DNA from 4 places in the Scandinavium sp. M-37 genome. Region 1 is predicted to be linked to each of the others. Evidence: predicted binding sites of a transcription regulator. Region 1 holds the regulator's gene; each other region holds the start of a gene.
What was found. Region 1 encodes CRP, which controls carbon source genes, mostly activating them, when cyclic AMP is high. Its sites were predicted from a motif close to ATGTGANNNNNNTCACAT; they were not measured.

Region 1 (5,925 bases):
CGCTGCCTGAACCCTCCGATGTGCTGTTTTATGAAGGCCTGCACGGCGGGGTTGTAACCCCGCAGCACGACGTGGCAAAACACGTCGATTTGCTGGTCGGCGTGGTGCCGATTGTGAACCTCGAATGGATCCAAAAGCTGACGCGTGACACCAGCGAACGCGGACATTCCCGGGAAGCAGTCATGGATTCAGTGGTGCGTTCGATGGAAGACTATATCAACTTCATCACCCCGCAGTTCTCACGTACCCACATTAACTTCCAGCGCGTACCCACCGTGGACACCTCCAACCCGTTCGCGGCGAAAGGGATCCCCTCGCTCGATGAAAGCTTTGTGGTCATCCATTTCCAGAATCTGGGCGATATTGATTTCCCCTGGCTGCTGGCGATGCTACAGGGTTCATTCATTTCTCACATGAATACATTAGTGGTGCCGGGCGGGAAGATGGGGCTGGCTATGGAGCTGATTATGTCGCCGCTGGTCGAGCGGTTGATGGAAGGCAAAAAGATAGGTTGATGTCATCCGAAAAACAGTAGGCCCGGTCAGCGCAGCGCCACCGGGCAGGCGGCTTACCCTTCGACCACTTCAAACGAATGGGTAATTTTCGCCGCTTTCTCCAGCATCAGCGCCACCGAGCAGTATTTCTCAGCGGACAAATCCACCGCACGCGACACCGCGGCTTCTTTCAGCTCTTTCCCGGTCACGATGAAGTGCAAATTAATGTGGGTAAACAAACGCGGAGCTTCTTCACGACGCTCAGAGGTCAACTTCACCTCGCAATCGGTCACGTCATGACGCCCCTTTTGCAGAATCGATACCACGTCAATCGCGCTGCATCCTCCCGCGGCCATCAGCACCATTTCCATCGGGCTTGGCGCTTTGTCACCAGAGTTACCGTCCATCAGGATTTGGTGGCCAGAAGCAGACTCGCCCAGGAAGGTTAAACCCTCAACCCATTTCACACGCGCTTGCATAATTGTTAACTCCAGAGTTGCAATTTTCCTGACAGATTACGCGCACATAACAATTCTCGCAACGGAAGGCGACGTGCGTCATGCTGAAGCGAGACACCAGGAGACACGCGGCAAAAGCTATGCTAAAACAGTCGGGATGCTACAGTAATACATTGAAGTACTGCATGTATGCAGAGGACATCACACTACAGGCTGCAGTAAAATCCGACAGCCGACTTCCCAGGCACAGGGAAGGATACGATTGCAAAGCCAGCGGCAGTGTCTTATCTGCCACTGGAGACAGCTTATAACAGAGGATAACCGCGCATGGTGCTTGGCAAACCGCAAACAGACCCTACCCTTGAATGGTTCTTGTCTCATTGCCACATTCATAAGTACCCATCGAAGAGCACGCTGATTCACCAGGGTGAAAAAGCAGAAACGCTGTACTACATCGTGAAAGGCTCCGTTGCAGTACTCATCAAGGATGAAGAAGGTAAAGAGATGATCCTCTCTTACCTTAACCAGGGCGACTTTATCGGTGAGCTTGGCCTGTTCGAAGAAGGTCAGGAGCGTAGTGCCTGGGTTCGGGCGAAAACCGCTTGTGAAGTGGCCGAAATCTCCTACAAAAAATTCCGTCAGCTTATCCAGGTGAACCCGGATATTCTGATGCGCCTCTCCTCCCAGATGGCGCGTCGCCTGCAGGTCACCTCTGAAAAAGTGGGCAACCTGGCGTTCCTCGACGTAACCGGTCGTATCGCGCAGACGCTGCTGAACCTGGCAAAACAGCCTGATGCTATGACCCACCCGGACGGTATGCAAATTAAAATCACCCGTCAGGAAATCGGTCAGATCGTTGGCTGCTCACGTGAAACCGTGGGCCGTATTCTGAAAATGCTGGAAGATCAGAATCTGATCTCCGCCCACGGTAAAACTATCGTGGTTTACGGTACCCGCTAAGCCAGATTAACGGCGTATTGCCCTGGGGCAGTACGCCGTTTTTGTCTCTCCCCTCATGTGGCGCAGGCTGATTTATCACCCGGAAATTAACTACGCACTGCGACAAACGCTGGTGCTCTGTTTACCCGTGGCTATCGGTCTGGCTCTGGGTTATCTCAAGTACGGTCTGCTGTTTTCATTGGTTCCCGCCTGCTGCAACATTGCCGGGCTGGACACGCCCCACAAACGTTTCTTCAAGCGCCTGATTATTGGCGGCTCGCTGTTTGCGGGCTGTAGCCTCGCGGTACAGCTGCTGCTGGCGCGTGACGTGCCGCTGCCCATTATTCTGAGCGGGCTGGCGATGCTACTCGGCGTTACCGCCGAAATCAGTTCTCTGCACGCGCGCCTGCTGCCCGCCTCGCTGATTGCCTCGATCTTCACCCTCAGCCTCGCAGGCAATATGCCGGTGTGGCAGCCGCTGCTGATTTACGCTCTCGGCACTCTGTGGTACGGCCTGTTTAACTGGTTCTGGTTCTGGATGTGGCGCGAACAGCCGCTGCGCGAATCCCTGAGCCTGCTCTATCGCCAGCTAGCGGATTATTGTGAAGCCAAATACAGCCTCCTGACTCAGCACACCGATCCTGAAAAAGCGCTGCCACCGCTACTCAACCGTCAGCAGAAGGCAGTCGACCTGATTACCCAGTGTTACCAGCAAATGCATATGCTCGCAGCCAACCAGAATCACGAATACAAGCGCCTGCTGCGCGCCTTCCAGATGGGCCTCGACCTGCAAGAACATATTTCAGTCAGCCTGCATCAGCCAGCGGAAGTGCAAAAACTGGTGGAACGCAGCCACGCTGAAGCGGTGATCCGCTGGAATGCACAAACCATCGCCGCCCGGCTGCGGGTGATGGCCGATGACATTCTTTATCACCGTTTTCCGCAGCGCTTTAACATGGATAAACAGATTGGCGCTCTGGAAAAAATCGCCCATCAGCACCCGGATAATCCCGTCGGCCAGTTCTGCGCCTGGCATTTCAGCCGTATCGCCCGCGTCTTGCGGATGCAGCGCCCGCTGTACCCGCGCAATCTGATGGCCGATAACGAACGCCGTCTGCCGGTTTTCGCCGCGCTGAAAAGCTACCTGTCGTTTAAATCTCCGGCGCTGCGAAACGCGGCGCGAATCAGCGTGATGCTGAGCATCGCCAGCCTGATGGGGGCGGCGCTGAATCTGCCGAAGCCGTACTGGATCCTGATGACCGTCCTGCTGGTGACGCAAAACGGCTACGGCGCAACGCGCGTGCGAATTTTCCACCGGGCCGCGGGCACGCTGGCCGGGCTGGTGATTGCCGCAGGCACCCTGCACTTCCACGTACCGGAAGGCTACACCCTGGCGTCGATGTTATTGATTACCCTGGCGAGCTATCTGATCATTCGCAAGAGCTACGGCTGGGCCACCGTGGGCTTTACGGTCACCGCGGTATACACCATTCAGCTGCTGACGCTCAACGGCGAACATTTCATTCTGGCTCGTTTTGTCGACACGGTGATTGGCTGTCTGATAGCCTTCGGCGGAATGGTCTGGCTGTGGCCGCAGTGGCAAAGCGGGCTACTGCGTAAAAATGCCCAGCAGGCGCTGGAGGCCGACCAGGATGCCCTGCGGCTGATCCTCAGTAACGACCCGCAGGCACCCACCCTGGCATATCAGCGGATGCGCGTGAATCAGGCGCACAACGCGCTGTTCAACTCGCTGAATCAGGCGATGCAGGAACCGGGCTTTAACTCGCATTATCTGGCGGATATGAAGCTGTGGGTAACGCACAGCCAGTTTATCGTCGAGCATATCAATGCCATGACCACGCTGGCGCGCGAGCACAACATGCTGACCGAAGATTTGGCCCAGCGTTATTTGCAGTCCTGCGAAATTGCCTTGCAGCGCTGCCAGCAGCGGCTAGAGTATGACGAGGCGGGAGGCAGCGGGGATGCGAATATCATGGAGTCGGCGGAGACGCTGGCGCATGGGCCGCTCAGCACTATGGAACAGCATCTACAGCGTATTCTGGGGCATCTGAACACCATGCACACCATCTCTTCAGTGGCATGGCGTCAGCGCCCGCATCATGGGATTTGGTTGAAGAAGCGCGCTTAGCTTTTCACTACCTTCTTCACCGCAGCGGCAAAACGCGCCATCCCTTCGTCAATGTCCGTCTCTTCCACCACCAGCGACGGCGCAAAGCGCATCACGTCCGGCCCGGCGTTAAGCACCATCACACCTTCATGCGCGGCAGCGTGCAGGAAATCGCGTGCGCGACCTTTGTACTGCGGCTTCAGCTCAGCGCCAATCAGCAAGCCCATGCCGCGTACATCGCTGAAAACATCCAGCTCGGCGTCGATCTGTTGCAGATGCTTCACAAAACACTCGCGCTTTGCATTTACGCCGTCCAGCACTTCTGGCGTGTTAATAATGTCAAACGCCGCCCCAGCCACCGCGCAGGCCAGCGGATTACCGCCATAGGTCGACCCGTGCGAACCGACGTGAAACGCGCTGGCAATCTCTTCGGTGGTCAGCACGGCGCTCACCGGGAAACCGCCGCCTAACGCTTTGGCACTGGTGAGAATATCCGGCGTCACGCCGTAATGCTGATACGCAAACAGCGACCCGGTACGCCCCATGCCGCTCTGCACCTCATCAAATACTAACAACGCCTGATGCTGGTCGCACAACTCGCGCAGCCCTTTGAGGAATTCAGGCGTGGCCGCCATCACTCCGCCCTCACCCTGAATCGGCTCAACCACCACTGCGCAGGTGTGATCGTCCATCACCGCTTGCACCGCATGCAGGTCGTTAAAGGGAACGTGGATGATATCGGCCGGTTTCGGCCCGAAGCCGTCGGAGTACTTCGGCTGTCCACCGACCGAAACGGTAAACAGCGAACGGCCGTGGAAGGCGTTGTGGAACGCGATGATTTTGGTTTTGTACGGGCTGTGGCGCGTCGAGGCATAGTAGCGCGCCAGTTTAAATGCCGTTTCGTTGGCTTCCGTACCGGAATTCATAAACACCACGCGCTCGGCAAACGTGGCGGCCACCAGCTTACGACCCAGGCGCAGTGCCGGTTCATTGGTGAACACATTGCTGGTATGCCATAGCGTTTCGCCCTGGCTTTTCAGCGCCTCTACCAGCGCCGGATGGCAATGCCCCAGCGCCGTGACTGCAATTCCCCCCGCGAAATCAACGTACTCGTTGCCCTGCTGATCCCACACCCGGCTGCCCTTTCCCTTCACCGGGATAAACTCCGCCGGGGCATAGATGGGCAGGATCACTTCATCAAACGTGGCACGGGTAATTGCAGCCTGTTCAGTCGCCATGACATTCCTCTTATGCAGCAATGATTATGAAATAATAATCACGAAATATGCATAATAAATCACATCATGGCAAGGTGAATTATCGTTTCAGGAAGTTATCCAGCAGCTGATGACCCTGCTCGCTAAGGATACTCTCCGGGTGGAACTGCACCCCTTCGAGGTCCCACTGGCGGTGGCGAATGCCCATGATCTCGCCACTTTCACTCTGGGCGGTTATTTCAAAATTTGCAGGCAGCGTGGGCGGGTCAATCAGCAGAGAATGGTAGCGGGTGACGGTCAGCGGATTATTCAGTCCGGCGAACACGCCCTGGCCGTTATGCGTTATTGGTGAGGTTTTACCGTGCATCACCTTTGCCGCACGGACAATGGTGGCACCAAATACCTGGGCAATCGCCTGATGGCCCAGGCACACGCCCAGAATCGGCGTTTTACCGGCGTAGTGACGAATCACCTCGAGCGATACGCCCGATTCATCCGGGGTGCAGGGGCCGGGAGAAATTACGATTTTAGCCGGGGAAAGCCGGGCTATCTCATCCAGCGTGATGTCATCGTTGCGTCTGACCTGCACCTCGGCACCGAGTTCACAAAAATACTGGTACAGGTTCCAGGTAAACGAATCGTAGTTATCAATAAGCAGGATCATGGCGGCTCCGGTGACAGCAAACCGC
Region 2 (5,925 bases), on a different contig from region 1:
TATTTTTATAACTTTTAATTAACAATTGGTTAATAATTTAGGGGGTCACGTTGACTACGCCATTGAAAAAGATTGTGATTGTGGGTGGTGGTGCCGGCGGGCTGGAGTTGGCTACTCAACTGGGTAGAAAGCTTGGCCGTGGCAAAAAAGCAAAAATTACGTTGGTAGACCGAAACCATAGCCACCTGTGGAAACCGCTGCTGCACGAAGTGGCAACCGGTTCGCTGGACGAAGGTGTGGACGCGCTGAGCTATCTGGCGCACGCCCGTAACCATCACTTCCAGTTCCAGCTGGGATCGGTGGTCGATATCAACCGTGAAACCAAAACGCTGACGCTCGCAGAACTGCGCGACGAGAAGGGCGAGCTGCTGGTGCCTGAGCGCAAGCTGGCGTATGACACGCTGGTGATGGCGCTGGGCAGCACCTCTAACGATTTCAACACCCCGGGCGTGAAGGAAAACTGCATTTTCCTCGACAACCCGCATCAGGCGCGCCGTTTCCATCAGGAAATGCTCAACCTGTTCCTGAAGCACTCCAGTAATCTGGGTGCTAATGGCAAGGTAAACATCGCCATCGTCGGCGGTGGGGCGACCGGCGTAGAACTGTCGGCTGAACTGCATAACGCAGTGAAACAGCTGCACAGCTACGGCTACAAAGGCCTGACTAATGACGCGCTGAACGTCACGCTGGTGGAAGCGGGCGAACGTATTCTGCCTGCGCTGCCGCCGCGTATTTCCAGCGCTGCGCACAGCGAGCTCACCAAAATGGGCGTCCGCGTTCTGACGCAGACAATGGTCACCAGCGCCGATGCAGGCGGCCTGCACACCAAAGATGGCGAATACATCAATGCCGATCTGATGGTGTGGGCGGCGGGTATCAAGGCGCCAGACTTCATGAAAGACATCGGCGGCCTGGAGACCAACCGCATCAACCAACTGGTGGTTGAGCCGACGCTGCAAACTACCCGCGATGCGGATATCTACGCCATCGGCGACTGTGCTTCGTGCGCGCGTCCGGAAGGTGGTTTCGTGCCACCGCGTGCGCAGGCTGCGCACCAGATGGCAAGCCTGGCGTTGAGCAATATTCTGGCGCAGATCAAAGGCAAACCGCTGAAAGCGTATACCTATAAAGATCACGGTTCGCTGGTATCACTGTCGAACTATTCGACGGTCGGCAGCCTGATGGGTAACCTGATGCGCGGCTCAATGATGGTTGAAGGGCGCATCGCACGCTTTGTCTACATCTCGCTGTACCGTATGCACCAGATTGCACTGCACGGCTACTTCAAAACCGGCCTGATGATGCTGGTGGGCAGTATCAACCGGGTGATTCGCCCGCGTCTTAAACTGCACTAAGTTCTAAAACGCCCGGCGGCGCTGCGCTTGCCGGGCTTGTTCAGACTTCTCCGAAACCCGCGTTTTTCCCCTTCATAACCCCTTTTTTTGATCCTAATTCCTATATCCACGTTTCCTCTTAGGTAGCAAAATTGTTACCAACAGCAACAAAGGAGGAACTCCCGTGAATAAATCTATGTTGGCGGGTATAGGGATTGGCGTAGCTGCTGCGCTGGGCGTGGCGGCGGTTGCCAGTCTGAATGTGTTTGACCGTGGCCCGCAATACGCGCAGGTCATTTCAGCCACCCCGATTAAAGAAAGTGTGAAAACGCCGCGTCAGGAATGCCGTAACGTTGCCGTGACCCATCGTCGTCCGGTTCAGGACGAAAACCGCATTGCCGGTTCGGTACTGGGTGCCGTAGCGGGTGGGGTTATTGGTCACCAGTTTGGTGGGGGACGTGGAAAAGATGTTGCCACAGTCGCAGGCGCGCTGGGTGGCGGTTACGCCGGGAACCAGATCCAGGGTTCAATGCAAAATAACGATACCTACACCACGACGCAGCAGCGCTGCAAAACGGTATATGATAAGTCTGACAAAATGTTGGGCTACGACGTGACCTACAAAATTGGCGATCAGCAGGGGAAAATCCGTATGGATAAAGATCCTGGCTCTCAGATCCCACTGGACAACAACGGTCAGCTGGTTCTGAATAACAAAGCCTAAAAAAAGCAGTACTCTACGCTAGAATTGGCCCCTCAAACGCTCAGGCTGAGGGGCTTTTTTTATGATTACGATAAAGGCTCTCAGATTTTCAGCATCTGTGGCCACAGCCGTAGGGTGGTGTCGGTAATTTGCAGTAGCGTCTCGAGGCTGGCCCCTTCGCGAGCGCTGATCGACATCCCTTGCAGAATACAGCTCAGGAATTGTGCCAGCTCACCAATGCATTTGTCCGCCGGTATTTCACCCCGCACCTGACGCTGGGTCAGAAACTCACACAGCGTTTTTTCCTGCATCGCATGGCGCGACTTGATTGTGCGCGCAATCTCTTTCGACGATGCTGCAAGTGTCGCGGACGTATTAATCATAAAGCAGCCCGCCGGGGTCTCTTTACTGGTGAAGCAGGTTGCGACCGCGCGGAAATAGTCGCGCAGTGCGTCTTCTACCGATTTCTCTTCGCAAAAAAGCTGGGCTTCGTGCTTATCGGCAAAACGTGAAATGTAACGGTCAAGAACGGCCCGGAACAGCCCCTCTTTATTCACAAATTCTGCGTACAGCGTCGGGGCTTTCGCACCGGTTGCTTCGACTAAATCCGCGAGCGATGTCGCTTCATAGCCGTGCTGCCAGAAGAGTGTCATGGCCTTATCAAGCGCCACGTCCCTGTCGAACACTTTGGGTCGGCCACGGCTTTTTTTTGCGCAACTTACGACTTCAGTTGTCATGGCGCCGTAGTACCTCTGTGGTTGTGTTAAGCCTTCATTATAAAAACAAACGCCCGGCATAACCAGTGCCGAATCTCGTAAAATAAAATAATCCTATAGTTATGAAAAATAAGGGATAAATAAATTAAATAATAATCGTTATAAAAAGAATTTGACGTGTGACCTGGATCACATTATTCTTTACCTATCGATCGTTAAGTTAATCATAACGACCTAACAAATTCATCTGCATAGGTATAATAATCATGAAAAGCATCAAAACCCTGGTCGTTGCCGCCGTTCTGAGTTCTCTGTCATTCGCAAGCTTTGCTGCGGTTGAAGTCCAGTCCACCCCAGTCGATCAGCAGAAAGTGGGTGTGATTTCCGCCAGCGCCGGGACTAACCTGGGTTCTCTTGAAGATCAGCTGGCACAGCAGGCCGACGCCATGGGCGCAAAATCATTCCGCATTACCTCTGTTACGGGTCCTAACACCCTCCACGGGACCGCAGTAATCTATAAATAAGGCCCGCCTTATTTAATCCTCGGCAATGCCACTGCCAAAAAAAACACCGCGACATTTGTCGCGGTGTTTTTTTTCGTTATGAGATTAGAACGATTGTTGATTCAGCGTCTGCGGCGCGTCGTGATGGGTGACATCTACCGGCATACCGGAGCGCACCTCCATCACATGCTCCATGACTTGTGCATCCGTCTGTGGCGACTTTTTGAAGGCTTCCATGCTGGCATTCAGGGCAATCGGCAGCACTTTTGGGTCATCATCAATATGCTTCGACAGCGGCTGGTGAACTTCCACCAGATGCACGCCGCCTGGCTCGACTGACGCTTTAATCGGCGTATTGATAATATTCACTTTGGTGCCCGGGGTGACCTGTTTGAACAAGGTTTCGATATCGCCATCGCGCAGGCGAATACAGCCCGAGCTGACGCGCATCCCGATGCCAAAATCGGCGTTGGTGCCGTGCAGCAAGTACACGCCGCCGTAGGCCGAAAGACGAATCGCATGATGACCCATCGGGTTATCCGGCCCGGCTGGAACTACCGCTGGCAAATCCACTCCCATGGCTTTATAACGCGCACGAATATTGGCGGTTGGCGTCCAGGTTGGGTTCGCACGTTTGTCGGATACGGTGGTCACCATCGTTGGGGTGAGGGTGGTGCCGCCAAGTTGACCGATACCTATCGGGTAAATGGTCACGCTGTTTTTACCCGGCGGATAGTAGTAGAGACGCAGTTCCGCCAGGTTAATCACCATGCCTTCACGCGGGGCATCCGGGAGCAGGGTTTGCAGCGGAATGGTCAGCACGCTGCCCGCGCGAGGCACGTACGGGTCCACGCCGGGATTGGCCTGCAGTAACGCCAGGAATCCCACGTTATATTTTTTAGCGATAGCCTCCAGCGATCCGCCGTTGTTTTCCACGACGTGAAAGCGGTTTTCACCCACCAGACGACTGCCTGTGGGCGGAAGGGGCCAGGTATTAGCGCGAACGGGAAGCGCCATTGTGACGGTCGCGACGACGGCCAGCAGGCCGAGCAGACGCATAAAACGCGATTGAATCATCATCACAGCACATCCATAACGGTGATTGAGCAGGGAAAACCCTCATTATGGCGTCAGGTCGTGTCTGGATGTTTCAATGGTTTGCAAAGAGTGTGTAAATTATTGCAGGGAGAAGATGCCCGGCGACGATCGCCGCCGGGACAGGGGGATCAGGCGACAGCGTTCTCTTCCAACTGCTGCATAAAGTTGCGCACCCATTCCATACGTTCTTTACGCTCGGTTAGGTCCTGGAAAAATTTCAGCCGCGTCGGCCCATCAAGACGATAGTGCTGCGGCTGTTTTTGCAGCAACCCAATCAGCCACGCCGGATTAACGTGGTTTTTCTCATTGAACTCAATCACGCCGCCTTTGTCGTTACCTTCCAGCTTACGAATGCCCAGCTTCTGCGCCTGCTGACGTAAACGCGCAATATCCAGCAGGTTACGCGCGGCATCCGGTAGCAGACCGAAACGGTCGATCAGTTCGACTTTCAGCTCGTCCAACGCCTGTTCACCTTTGGCGCTGGCGATGCGTTTATAGAACGACAGGCGGGTGTTCACATCCGGAATGAAATCGTCCGGCAGTAGGGAGGGCATTCGCAGTTCGACTTCGGTTTGCTGGCTGGTTAAATCTTCCAGCGACGGCTCACGCCCGGCTTTCAACGCATCGACGGCGTTTTCAAGCAGTTCCATATACAGCGAGAACCCGATGGTTTCCATCGAGCCACTCTGATCTTCGCCGAGCAGTTCACCCGCCCCACGGATCTCGAGATCGTGGGTGGCCAACGCAAAACCGGCCCCTAAATCTTCCAGCGATGCTATCGCCTCCAGACGTTTTTGTGCGTCGGTGGTCATCGCTTTCGGATGCGGCGTCAGCAGCCAGGCGTAGGCCTGATGATGCGAACGCCCCACGCGACCGCGCAGCTGGTGCAGCTGAGCGAGGCCAAAGTGATCGGCCCGTTCGATGATAATGGTGTTGGCGGTCGGAATGTCGATCCCGGTTTCGATAATGGTGGTACACACCAGCACATTGAAGCGCTGGTGGTGGAAATCGTTCATTACCCGTTCCAGCTCCCGCTCGCGCATCTGACCGTGACCGATGGCGACCCGCGCTTCCGGCACCAGCGCCGCCAGCCTGTCGGCCGCTTTCTGAATGTTTTCGACATCGTTGTACAGGTAGTAAACCTGCCCACCGCGCAACACTTCACGCAGAATAGCCTCCCGCACCACCAGTTCATCATACTGACGAACGAAGGTTTTCACCGCCAGACGGCGGGCAGGCGGGGTGGCGATAATCGACAGGTCGCGCATCCCGCTCATCGCCATGTTCAGCGTACGTGGGATTGGCGTGGCGGTCAGGGTCAGAATATCAACATCGGCGCGCATCGCTTTGATTCGCTCTTTGTGCCGCACGCCGAAGCGGTGTTCTTCATCGACGATCAGCAGGCCCAAATCTTTCCATTTCACATCGCTTTGCAGCAGTTTATGGGTGCCTATCAGAATGTCGATTTTACCTTCAGCGGCCTGTTCCAGAATTTGCGTCTGCTCTTTGCCGCTGCGAAAACGTGAGAGCATTTCGATTCGCACCGGCCAGTTGGCAAAGCGGTCGCGGAA
Region 3 (5,925 bases), on a different contig from region 1:
GCTCTCCAGAAAAAGAATTCATATCCGTGTTAATGCGCAGCACTGTACCAGTACACGAGTACAATTGGAATAAAAAAAGCCCCGATAATCAATACCGGGGCTGTATCGTTTACTTTACGTACGTAACCGTAGTTTTAAACTCGGCTATTACGCTTCGGTAGGACGACGACGTACTGGTGCATCATCACGACGCGGCGCACGGCCACCTTCGCGACGCTCACCGCTGAAACGGCCTGCACCACCTTCACGACGTTCGCCGCTGAAACGACGACCTTCGCTACGACCGCCTTCACGACGCTCGCCGAAACCACCACGACCGCCAGCAGGGCCGCCACGACGCTCGCCACCACCGGTGTGCGGCACGGCATCACCGACCAGTTGCATGTTCATCGGCTTGTTCAGGATGCGGGTACGAGTAAAGTGCTGAAGCACTTCGCCCGGCATACCTTTTGGCAGCTCGATAGTCGAGTGGGTACCGAACAGCTTGATGTTACCGATGTAACGGCTGCTGATATCGCCTTCGTTAGCGATGGCGCCAACGATGTGACGAACTTCAACCCCGTCATCACGGCCCACTTCAATGCGGTACAGCTGCATGTCACCAACGTCACGACGTTCGCGACGCGGACGGTCTTCACCGCTGCGCTCTGGACGATCGCCACGTGGGCCACGGTCGTTACGGTCACCGCGCGGAGCACGGTCATTGCGATCGAAACGATCGTCACGATCGCGGAACTCACGCTTAGGACGCATCGGCGCATCTGGTGGCAGGATCAGTGGACGTTCGCCCTGAGCCATTTTCAACAGTGCTGCAGCCAGGGTTTCCATATCCAGCTCTTCTTCAGCAGAAGGCTGAATTTTTGCCAGCAGACCGCGGTAGATATCCAGGTCGCTGCTTTCCAGCTGCTGCTGGATTTTAGCGGAGAACTTAGCCAGACGACGTTCGCTCAGCAGTTCACGGGTCGGCAGTTCAACTTCTGGAATGGTCAGCTTCATGGTGCGTTCGATGTTGCGCAGCAGGCGACGCTCGCGGTTCTCAACGAACAGCAGCGCACGACCCGCACGACCCGCACGACCGGTACGGCCGATACGGTGAACGTAGGATTCTGAGTCCATTGGAATGTCGTAGTTAACAACCAGGCTGATACGCTCAACGTCCAGGCCACGGGCCGCAACGTCGGTAGCAATCAGGATGTCCAGACGACCATCTTTCAGACGATCCAGAGTCTGCTCACGCAGGGACTGGTTCATGTCGCCGTTCAGCGCTGCGCTGTTATAGCCGCTTTGTTCCAGCGCTTCAGCCACTTCCAGAGTCGCGTTTTTGGTACGCACGAAGATAATCGCCGCATCAAAATCTTCCGCTTCCAGGAAACGAACCAGTGCTTCGTTTTTACGCATGCCCCACACCGTCCAGTAGCTCTGGCTGATGTCAGGACGGGTCGTCACGCTTGACTGAATGCGGACTTCCTGTGGTTCTTTCATGAAGCGACGGGTAATACGACGAATCGCTTCTGGCATGGTCGCAGAGAACAGCGCGGTCTGATGACCTTCTGGGATCTGCGCCATAATGGTTTCAACGTCTTCGATGAAGCCCATACGCAGCATTTCATCGGCTTCGTCCAGTACCAGACCTTTCAGGCTGGACAGGTTCAGCGTGCCACGTTTTAAGTGATCGAGCAGACGGCCCGGGGTACCCACGACAATTTGTGGACCCTGACGCAGGGCGCGCAGCTGTACGTCATAACGCTGGCCACCGTAAAGGGCTACCACGTTTACGCCGTGCATATGTTTAGAGAAATCCGTCATGGCTTCAGCAACCTGAACCGCCAGTTCGCGGGTCGGCGCCAGCACCAGAATCTGTGGTGCTTTCAGCTCTGGATCAAGGTTGTGCAGCAGCGGTAAAGAGAACGCTGCAGTTTTGCCGCTACCGGTCTGGGCCATACCCAGTACGTCACGGCCACCGAGCAGATGTGGGATACACTCTGCCTGGATTGGAGATGGTTTTTCGTAACCCAGATCGTTCAGGGCTTTGAGGATGGAGGCGTTCAGCCCCAGATCGGAAAAAGTAGTTTCGATAGTAGTAGTCTCGATGATATCAGTCATGTAGTACACGTGCCTCGTAGATGGCGGCCAGTCTACATAACTCATCGTGAAATTGACCTGCAATTTTCATTGAAAAGTGTGAACCGGCTCAAATTTGGTGAATTAACGAACAATAAAGCCCTCACCCGTAAAGATGATGGCAATCAAAAAAGATTATGGGCTGAGTTGTTCGTCAGCTATTGCTGGTCCGATTCTGCCAGGTCGTCTTGCTCCTGGCCCAAGAGCGCTAATTCCAACAATGCGTATCGGTGCTCAACAAAGTTATGAACGTTGTTAGCAACCGCCAGTTTGAACAGTGCCGTAGCGCTGTCCTTGTCCCCCAGACTTAGGTAGTACTTACCTAAATAGAAGTTTGTTTCACTGAGATGCTCAGCGAGCGAGGTGTTATCCGTTGCGTCTGCCTTCAGTCTTTCCATCAGCGTTGCTTCGCTAATGTTACCGAGGTAGAACTCGACAATGTTCCATCCCCATTGCTCTTTGTCCGATTTTTCATAGCGCTGCTTGAGTGCTACGACAGCCTGCTTCTCATCGAGCTTCCGCTCAACGATATAAAGCCACAGACTACGGAAAGGATCATTGGGATCGTCTTGATAAAACGCCAGCAGATCATCTTGCGCTAACTTTGCGCGACCACCGTAATAAAGCGCGATGCCGCGGTTCAGATATGCGTAATTGTAAGTTGGATCAAGCTCAAGTACAGAATCAAACGCTTCATAGGCAGCATCAAAATTGCCTGCCTGCGTTAAATAAATGCCTAAGTAATTGAATACTTCAGGCATATCGGGTCTGATTGCCAACGCTTGCGAGAAATCGTTCCGCGCTAATGCTCTCAAACCGAGACTATCATACAACACTCCGCGCTCATATAAAAGCTGTGCGCGTTCATCATCGGTTAAAGCCCGACTGGCAAGAATTTGTTCCATACGTGCCAGAATCACTTCTTGCTGTAAAGTCGGTTGCAATGGCACCGCCAGGACTTCACTCTTGCGCCAGGCAGAATTACTGCATCCTGCCAGCGTGAGTGCTGTCGCAACGAAACACCAGCGCAAAAAAGGCTTCATTTCCCACTCCCGAAGACAACAATTGGATGAACGTCCTGTTCCCCGGCTGCTAACAAGCGTCCTGCCCGGAATGCGCCCTCCGCAAAAGCGGAGGGCTAATGGCAACCTTACTCGCCCTGTTCCGCTGCCGGCGCTTCTGGCGCGGCGGCTGGCTGAGTCTGCTCAGTCGCTTCTTTAATGCTCAGACGTACGCGGCCCTGGCGATCAACTTCCAGAACTTTAACCGGTACTTCCTGACCCATCTGCAGATAGTCAGTCACTTTCTCAACACGCTTGTCGGCAATCTGAGAAATGTGGACCAGACCTTCTTTACCGCCACCGATAGCAACGAATGCACCGAAGTCTACGATACGAGTAACTTTACCGTTGTAGATGCGGCCCACTTCGATTTCAGCGGTGATCTCTTCGATACGGCGAATAGCGTACTGCGCTTTGTCACCGTCGGTCGCTGCGATTTTCACGGTACCGTCATCTTCGATTTCGATGGTGGTGCCGGTTTCTTCGGTCAGCGCACGGATAACAGAGCCACCTTTACCGATAACGTCTTTGATCTTGTCTGGACTGATCTTGATGGTGTGAATACGCGGTGCGAATTCAGAGATGTCACCACGCGGTGCGTTGATAGCCTGTTCCATTACGCCCAGAATGTGCAGACGCGCACCTTTGGCCTGGTTCAGAGCAACCTGCATGATCTCTTTGGTGATACCTTCAATTTTGATATCCATCTGCAGTGCAGAGATACCTTCGCGGGAACCCGCTACTTTGAAGTCCATATCGCCCAGGTGATCTTCGTCGCCGAGGATGTCGGACAGAACTACGAAGTTCTCGCCTTCTTTCACCAGACCCATCGCGATACCTGCTACTGCAGATTTAATCGGTACGCCTGCATCCATCAGTGCCAGAGAAGCACCACATACGGAAGCCATGGAAGAAGAACCGTTAGATTCGGTGATTTCAGACACAACGCGTACGGTGTATGGGAATTCGTCGGTGGTAGGCATCACTGCCAACACGCCACGCTTCGCCAGACGGCCGTGACCAATTTCACGACGCTTCGGTGAGCCAACCATACCGGTTTCGCCCACAGAGTACGGAGGGAAGTTGTAGTGGAACAGGAAGCTGTCGGTGCGATCGCCCATCAGCTCGTCAATGTTCTGTGCGTCACGTGCGGTACCCAGAGTCGCTGTTACCAGCGCCTGAGTTTCACCACGGGTGAACAGTGCGGAACCGTGAGTACGTGGCAGTACGCCAGTGCGCACGTCCAGACCACGGATCATGTCTTTCTCACGACCATCGATACGCGGTTCGCCTGCCAGTACGCGGCTACGTACAGCGGTTTTCTCGATACCGTGCAGGATGTCGCCCAAGTCGTTAGCGTCCAGGGTGTCGTCTTCGGCAATCAGGGTCGCGATAACGTCAGATTTGATAGCATCAATCTGCGCGTAACGTTCCTGCTTGTCGGTAATGCGGTAAGCATCGCTCAGACGAGACTGTGCCAGCTCAGCAACGCGCGCGTGCAGCGCTTCGTTGACGGCTTCTGGCTGCCAATCCCAACGTGGTTTACCCGCTTCTTTCACCAGGTCGTTGATGTTCTGGATGACGACCTGCTGCTGCTCGTGGCCAAATACCACCGCGCCCAGCATCTGATCTTCACTCAGCAGTTCTGCTTCGGATTCAACCATCAGGACCGCAGCTTCGGTACCGGCAACAACCAGGTCCAGTTTGCTGGTTTTCAGCTCTTCCTGGGTTGGGTTCAGTACGTACTGGTCATTGATGTAACCGACGCGAGCAGAACCGATTGGGCCATTGAATGGAATACCAGACAGGGACAGCGCTGCGGATGCACCGATCATCGCCACGATATCTGGGTTAACCTGTGGGTTTACGGACACAACGGTCGCGATAACCTGGACTTCGTTGACGAAGCCTTCCGGGAACAGCGGACGAACCGGGCGGTCAATCAGACGCGCGATCAGGGTTTCGCCTTCGCTTGGACGGCCTTCACGACGGAAGAAACCACCAGGGATTTTACCGGCAGCGTAAGTACGCTCCTGGTAGTTAACGGTCAGCGGGAAGAAGTCCTGGCCTGGTTTCGCTTTTTTCTGACCTACAACGGTAACGAATACCGCGGTGTCATCCATGCTAACCATAACAGCAGCCGTCGCCTGACGTGCCATCATGCCGGTTTCCAGAGTGACCGTGTGCTGGCCATACTGGAATTTACGAACGATCGGATTCAGCAAAATAATATCCTTTCTTGATGAGTAACGGGACACCATTGGATGTACCGTTTAGAGAACCGATCCTCTTGCATCCTCGCGACTAATGACAATCCTAACCTACGGTTAAGTCTCTCATTAGCCGCGCGAAACGCTGCAATGAAGATCATTTGTTTCAGCAATACAAACAATACATGAGTTTCATGTTAATTGCTGCCATCTGGTTGAAAAAAGGGGCCCTAAAGGCCCCTCTTTCTGAAACTCGCCAGAATTAGCGACGCAGACCCAGACGCTCGATCAGCGCGGTGTAGCGTGCTACATCTTTACGTTTCAGGTAGTCGAGCAGTTTACGACGCTGAGAAACCATGCGCAGCAGACCACGACGGCTGTGGTGATCTTTTTTGTGCTCAGAGAAGTGACCCTGCAGGTGGTTGATCTGAGCAGTCAGCAGTGCAACCTGAACTTCGGTAGAACCGCTGTCGTTAGAACCACTACCAAACTCGGAAACGATTTTTGCTTTAGCTTCAACGCTTAGAGACATT
Region 4 (5,925 bases), on a different contig from region 1:
TTTCTATGTAGGCTCGCTGGCCGTTCTGCTGTCACTGCTGCCGTGGACCCGCGTCACCTCTGACACCAGCCCGTTCGTGCTGATTTTCCACGAGCTGGGGGACACCTTCGTGGCGAACGCCCTGAACGTGGTGGTACTGACTGCCGCGCTGTCGGTCTACAACAGCTGCGTCTATTGCAACAGCCGGATGCTGTTCGGCCTGGCCCAGCAGGGCAATGCCCCGAAAGCGCTGACCAAAGTCGACAAGCGTGGTGTACCGGTAAACACGATTCTGGTGTCTGCGGTGTTCACCGCACTGTGCGTGCTGATCAACTACCTGGCACCGGAATCGGCCTTCGGTCTGCTGATGGCGCTGGTGGTTTCTGCGCTGGTCATCAACTGGGCGATGATTAGCCTGGCGCACATGAAGTTCCGTCGGGCGAAGCAGCAGCAGGGCCTGAGCACTCGCTTCCCTGCCCTGTTCTATCCGCTGGGAAACTGGATTTGCCTGTTTACCGTTGCCGCAGTGCTGGTCATCATGCTGATGACGCCGGGCATGGCCATATCCGTATATCTGATCCCAGTGTGGATTGTGATTCTGGGCATTGGCTATCTGGTTAAACAGAGAGGGGCGAAAGCCGTTCGCGCGTAATCCCATCCTCTCTTACTACGCTGATTATCCACATGGTGTAGCGGCTGAAAACCGCTACACCAGCATGTTACGCGCTTCACACTTTCCTCCCCACAGCTGATTTATCCATATCATCACCGCATTCCTGCTACGCATTTTTTTGAAAGCCTGCGAATAATCATCTGCATATCTCATTGCGGAGAAGTGTCGATGGACAACAACAAATTATCGGTAAAAGAAAAGATCGGCTACGGAATGGGCGACGCGGGATGCAACATCATCTTCGGCGCCATTATGTTGTTTGTTAACTATTTTTATACGGATATTTTCGGTTTAGCCCCGGCGCTGGTCGGGGTGTTACTGCTCTCAATTCGCGTCATCGACGCGGTGACGGACCCGATTATGGGGGCAATGGCGGACCGCACCCGCAGTAAATATGGTCGTTTTCGGCCGTGGCTACTGTGGATTGCCTTCCCCTACGCGCTGTTCAGCGTGCTGATGTTCACCACCCCGGAATGGAGTTACAGCAGCAAGGTTATCTATGCCTTCGTGACCTACTTCCTGCTGTCGATAACCTATACGGCGATCAACATTCCTTATTGTTCGCTCGGGAGCGTTATCACCAACGATCCGAAAGAGCGCGTGGCGTGTCAGTCCTATCGCTTCGTGATGGTCGGCATTGCCACCCTGTTGCTGTCGCTGACCTTACTGCCAATGGTCGACTGGTTTGGCGGCGATAACAAAGCCAAAGGCTATCAAATGGCGATGACCGTGCTGGCGTTTATCGGCATGTGTATGTTCCTGTTCTGCTTTGCCACCGTGCGTGAACGCGTGCGTCCGGCGGTGCAAACCAACGATGAACTCAAGCGTGATCTTAAAGACGTGTGGAAAAACGATCAGTGGGTGCGCATCCTGCTGCTGACCCTGTGCAATGTCTGCCCGGGCTTTATCCGCATGGCGGCGACCATGTACTACGTTACCTGGGTAATGCAACAGAGCACCCATTTCGCCACGCTGTTTATCAGCCTCGGCGTGGTCGGGATGATGATCGGCAGTATGTTAGCGAAGGTATTGACCGACCGCTGGTGCAAACTGCAGGTGTTCTTCTGGACCAACATTGCGCTAGCGATTTTCTCCTGCGCCTTCTACTTCTTCGATCCGCACGCCACGATGATGATCATGGTGCTCTATTTCCTGCTCAACATCCTGCATCAGATCCCTTCCCCGCTGCACTGGTCGCTGATGGCCGATGTGGACGACTATGGCGAATGGAAAACAGGTAAACGCATCACCGGCATCAGCTTCTCCGGCAACCTGTTCTTCCTGAAAGTCGGGCTGGCGGTCGCCGGGGCGATGGTCGGGTTCCTGCTCTCCTGGTATGGTTATGATGCGGGCGCGAAAGCACAAGGCCCGGATGCGCTCAACGGGATCGTGCTGCTGTTCAGCGTCATCCCTGGCGTCGGTTATCTGATTACCGCCGGGGTCGTTCGCCTGCTGAAAGTGGATCGGGAATTAATGAAACAGATCCAGGCCGATCTGGAAAAACGTCGTCAGAACTATCGCGAACTGAGTGAATATCAACAACAGGCAGAGCTGGTGAGGAAACCACAATGAACAATTGGCCTAACCCGTTTATCGAGCAGCGTGCGGACCCATTTATTCTGCATCACGAGGGGGCGTATTACTTCATCGCCTCAGTACCGGAATATGACCGGCTGGAAATCCGCCGCGCCGCTGACATCGCCGGTTTACGCACTGCTGAACCGGTAGTGGTCTGGCGTAAACCCGATAGCGGCCCGATGAGCCAGCTAATTTGGGCGCCGGAACTGCACTGCATTGACGGCACCTGGGTCATCTATTTTGCCGCCACGCACACCCATGACCTTGATGAATTGGGGATGTTCCAGCATCGGATGTTCGCGCTGACCTGTGACGATGCCGACCCGCTGACCGGTGCGTGGCAAGAAAGAGGCCAGGTGAAAACGCCGTTTGATACCTTCGCGCTCGACGCAACCACATTCATGCATCAGGGAAAGCAGTGGTATCTGTGGGCGCAAAAGGCGCCGGATATTGCCGGAAATTCCAATCTGTATCTGGCGGAGCTGGAAAATCCATGGACGCTGAAAGGCCAGCCGGTGATGCTCAGTAAACCCGAATTTGACTGGGAGTGTCGGGGCTTTCTGGTGAACGAAGGCCCGGCGGTGATTGTCCACGGCAACCGCCTGTTCGTCAGCTATTCTGCCAGCGCCACCGATGAGAACTACTGCATGGGCCTGTTATGGATTGATCTCGACGCCGACCCGATGCAGGCCAGCAACTGGCATAAATCACCGCAGCCGGTGTTCACCACCAGCTATGAAAATCGGCAATACGGCCCGGGCCATAACAGCTTTACCCAAACGCCAGACGGCCAGGATGTGCTGGTCTATCACGCCAGAAACTACACCGAAATCGAAGGCGACCCGCTGTATGACCCTAACCGCCATACCCGGTTGAAGCTCATCCACTGGCATGAAAACGGGATGCCTGACTTCGGCGTCCCGCATGCGGATTCGCTGTAAAACAGTGACCGACGCTCCTGACTCTTCAGGAGCGTTTTTTGGTGTAACAGCCCTCTTTTTTTGTCAGACCAATTATTTATTGTTATGTGACAACTTTCTCAATTGACAAAAAACATAACCATCAGAGCAAATATCTCAATAGTCAAATAAACCCCCAGTCCATAGAGTAAAAAATACACACTCATGCCTGGAGAGAAAAATGACAACACTCAGGAAATTATCCGTTGCCGAGAAAATTGGCTTCGGCATGGGCGATGCCGCATGTGGCATCGTTTATTCTTCGGTTACTATGTTCTTAACGTATTTTTATACCGATATTTATGGACTCTCGGCAGCAGCCGTCGGGGTAATGTTTCTGGTGACCCGTATTCTCGACGCCATTACCGATCCGTTAACGGGATTGGTCGCGGATCGGGTACGTACGCGCTGGGGCCATTTTCGGCCATGGTTGATTTGGTTCGCCATTCCTTACGCGGTATTGGCGGTATTAACCTTCACAACGCCAGACTTTGGCGCATCGGGTAAATTACTCTATGCCTATATCACCTATACGTTATTAATGCTGTGCTACACCTTTATCAATATTCCTTACTGTGCACTTGGCGGGGTGATTACAGCTGATGAAAAAGATCGTTTATCCGCGCAATCCTATCGCTTCACCATCTCTTCCCTTGCCGGTCTTGTGGTCTCGGTGGCGACTTTATTCTTAGTCGACTGGCTTGGAAAAGAGAATAAACAGTTTGGTTTCCAGGCCACAATGGCGATTATGGGGACCCTGGCCGTGATCATGTTATTTTTCTGCTTCTTCACAACGTCAGAACGTGTCCGTCCGACCAGTGAAAGCAACAACAGTATGATGGGCGATCTGCGTATTTTACTCGCCAACGATCAGTGGCGAATCGTGGCGATCATCACGTTCTTTTCCAGCATGGCGGGTGTGATGCGTAGCGCAGCGACGCTGTACTATGCCACCTATCTGATGTTGGGAGGCGTTGAAAGCGCAGCCGGAACGGCAATGAAATCAGCGTTTGTTTCCACCAGCGTCATCGGGACCATTATCGGCAGTATCGCCGCGGGTTATTTAGCACAGCGCTATCGGGCGGTGTCACTGTTCAAAAATATTAACTTACTCCTGGTCATCATCGGCGTCGTGATGTTCTTTGTCCCGCCCACCTGGCTGGCAGTTGTCTTCCCACTCTATTTCCTGGTCGGTTTTTTCCATCAAATGTATCAGCCTTTTAAATGGAATATGATGGCCAACGCCGCTGATTACGGCGAATGGAAATTTGGGCGCCGTATTACTGGCCTCTCTTTTTCCGGTAACTTATTTGCTTTAAAAATGGGGATGGCCGTAGCCGGTGCATTTGTCGGTTTTTCTCTCGGCTGGTTTGGTTATCAGGCGGGTGTACCAACCCAAACGACACTCGCCACCACTGGGATAATCAGCTTATTAACCATTGGACCGTCCATTTCCTATTTCATCCTGTACTGGTTAAGCCGTTTTTATACCCTTGACGATCAGATGATGAGCAAAATACAGCGTGAACTGGCGCTGCGTCAGCAGGCAAATGCTACCAGCCCGATTAGCGAATCCCCTGTAATGGTGAAAAATATCACCGAGCCAATGACCACCACCGGAGAGAATCATCATGCCTAATCACACTGCACGCCCCGGATACTATAAAAATCCGATTCTGCATGCCGATTATTCTGACCCTGACATTGTGCGTGCAGGTGATGATTTCTATATGGTGGCCTCCAGCTTTAATCATTTTCCCGCACTGCCTATTTTGCACTCACGGGATTTAGTCAACTGGACCATTATTAATCACGTCTTTTCCACCTTTAACGATGCGACCTACGACACCATGCAGCCTGGAAAAGGCGTTTGGGCGCCGTCGATTCGCCATCACGACGGTAAATTTTGGGTCTTTTTCAGTACGCCTGATGAAGGCATCTTTATGTCCTGCACGACCGACCCCCATGCAGAATGGAGTGCCCCCCACTGCGTCAAATTGGCGAAAGGCTGGATAGACCCTTGTCCGCTGTGGGACGACGATGGCCGCGCCTGGCTGGTTCATGCTTTCGCCCATAGCCGCACCGGCAGAAAACATCAGTTGCAGCTGATGGAAATGTCGCCTGATGGCCGCTCTCTGCTTGATGACGGGCAAATTATTTACGATGGTGCACTGGACAACCCCACCCTTGAAGGGCCGAAGTTCTACAAACGCAACGGTTGGTATTACATCTTTGCACCAGCAGGAGGGGTGGAAACCGGCTGGCAGTCGGTACTGCGGGCCAGAAGCGTGCAGGGGCCATGGGAGGCGCGCATCGTTTTGCAACAGGGCGAAACCCATGTTAACGGCCCTCATCAAGGCGGCTTTGTTGAACTGGAAAACGGCGAATGCTGGTTCATACATTTTCAGGATGCCGACCTCTACGGGCGCATTGTCCACCTACAACCGATGCACTGGCAGACGGACGACTGGCCGTTTATCGGCAAGCAGCAAGCAACAGATGCTCCCGGGCAACCAGTGATTGAATACCCGTTGCCCTCGGTGGCGCAACATCCTCAGGGCTATCTTAATCCACAAACCAGCGATGATTTCGCCCGTGGATATCCCGGACGACAATGGCAGTGGCAGGCCCAGCCACAGGCAGATTGGCTACAACCGACGCTCAACGCCCTGGCGCTGACCTGCCAGCCAATGCGCGAATATCAGGGCGAACTGGCGCTCTATAGCCAGCCAAACC

Region 2: a site for CRP is predicted at 2,931-2,948, ahead of bhsA (multiple stress resistance protein BhsA). Genes of this name have one in related genera too.
Region 3: a site for CRP is predicted at 2,180-2,197, ahead of yrbN (protein YrbN). Genes of this name have one in related genera too.
Region 4: a site for CRP is predicted at 3,256-3,273, ahead of ACG0Z5_RS03005 (glycoside-pentoside-hexuronide (GPH):cation symporter). Genes of this name have one in related genera too.

The regions. Positions count from the first base shown of each region.
Region 1 covers NZ_JBIGIN010000016.1:53,639-59,563, reverse strand. The annotation lists gene ACG0Z5_RS13220 (phosphoribulokinase) at 1-515, shown strand, start outside; gene ACG0Z5_RS13215 (OsmC family protein) at 569-973, opposite strand; gene crp (cAMP-activated global transcriptional regulator CRP) at 1,280-1,912, shown strand; gene ACG0Z5_RS13205 (YccS/YhfK family putative transporter) at 1,968-4,040, shown strand; gene ACG0Z5_RS13200 (aspartate aminotransferase family protein) at 4,037-5,257, opposite strand; gene pabA (aminodeoxychorismate synthase component 2) at 5,337-5,900, opposite strand.
Region 2 covers NZ_JBIGIN010000008.1:79,402-85,326, reverse strand. The annotation lists gene ACG0Z5_RS08455 (NAD(P)/FAD-dependent oxidoreductase) at 51-1,355, shown strand; gene ACG0Z5_RS08450 (glycine zipper 2TM domain-containing protein) at 1,519-2,058, shown strand; gene ACG0Z5_RS08445 (TetR/AcrR family transcriptional regulator) at 2,139-2,774, opposite strand; gene bhsA (multiple stress resistance protein BhsA) at 3,020-3,277, shown strand; gene ACG0Z5_RS08435 (L,D-transpeptidase family protein) at 3,362-4,336, opposite strand; gene mfd (transcription-repair coupling factor) at 4,483-5,925, opposite strand, start outside.
Region 3 covers NZ_JBIGIN010000024.1:49,140-55,064, reverse strand. The annotation lists gene ACG0Z5_RS16855 (DEAD/DEAH family ATP-dependent RNA helicase) at 148-2,103, opposite strand; gene yrbN (protein YrbN) at 2,096-2,173, opposite strand; gene nlpI (lipoprotein NlpI) at 2,280-3,164, opposite strand; gene pnp (polyribonucleotide nucleotidyltransferase) at 3,272-5,407, opposite strand; gene rpsO (30S ribosomal protein S15) at 5,655-5,924, opposite strand.
Region 4 covers NZ_JBIGIN010000002.1:227,468-233,392, reverse strand. The annotation lists gene aroP (aromatic amino acid transporter AroP) at 1-631, shown strand, start outside; gene ACG0Z5_RS03015 (glycoside-pentoside-hexuronide (GPH):cation symporter) at 821-2,224, shown strand; gene ACG0Z5_RS03010 (family 43 glycosylhydrolase) at 2,221-3,171, shown strand; gene ACG0Z5_RS03005 (glycoside-pentoside-hexuronide (GPH):cation symporter) at 3,371-4,828, shown strand; gene ACG0Z5_RS03000 (glycoside hydrolase 43 family protein) at 4,821-5,925, shown strand, end outside.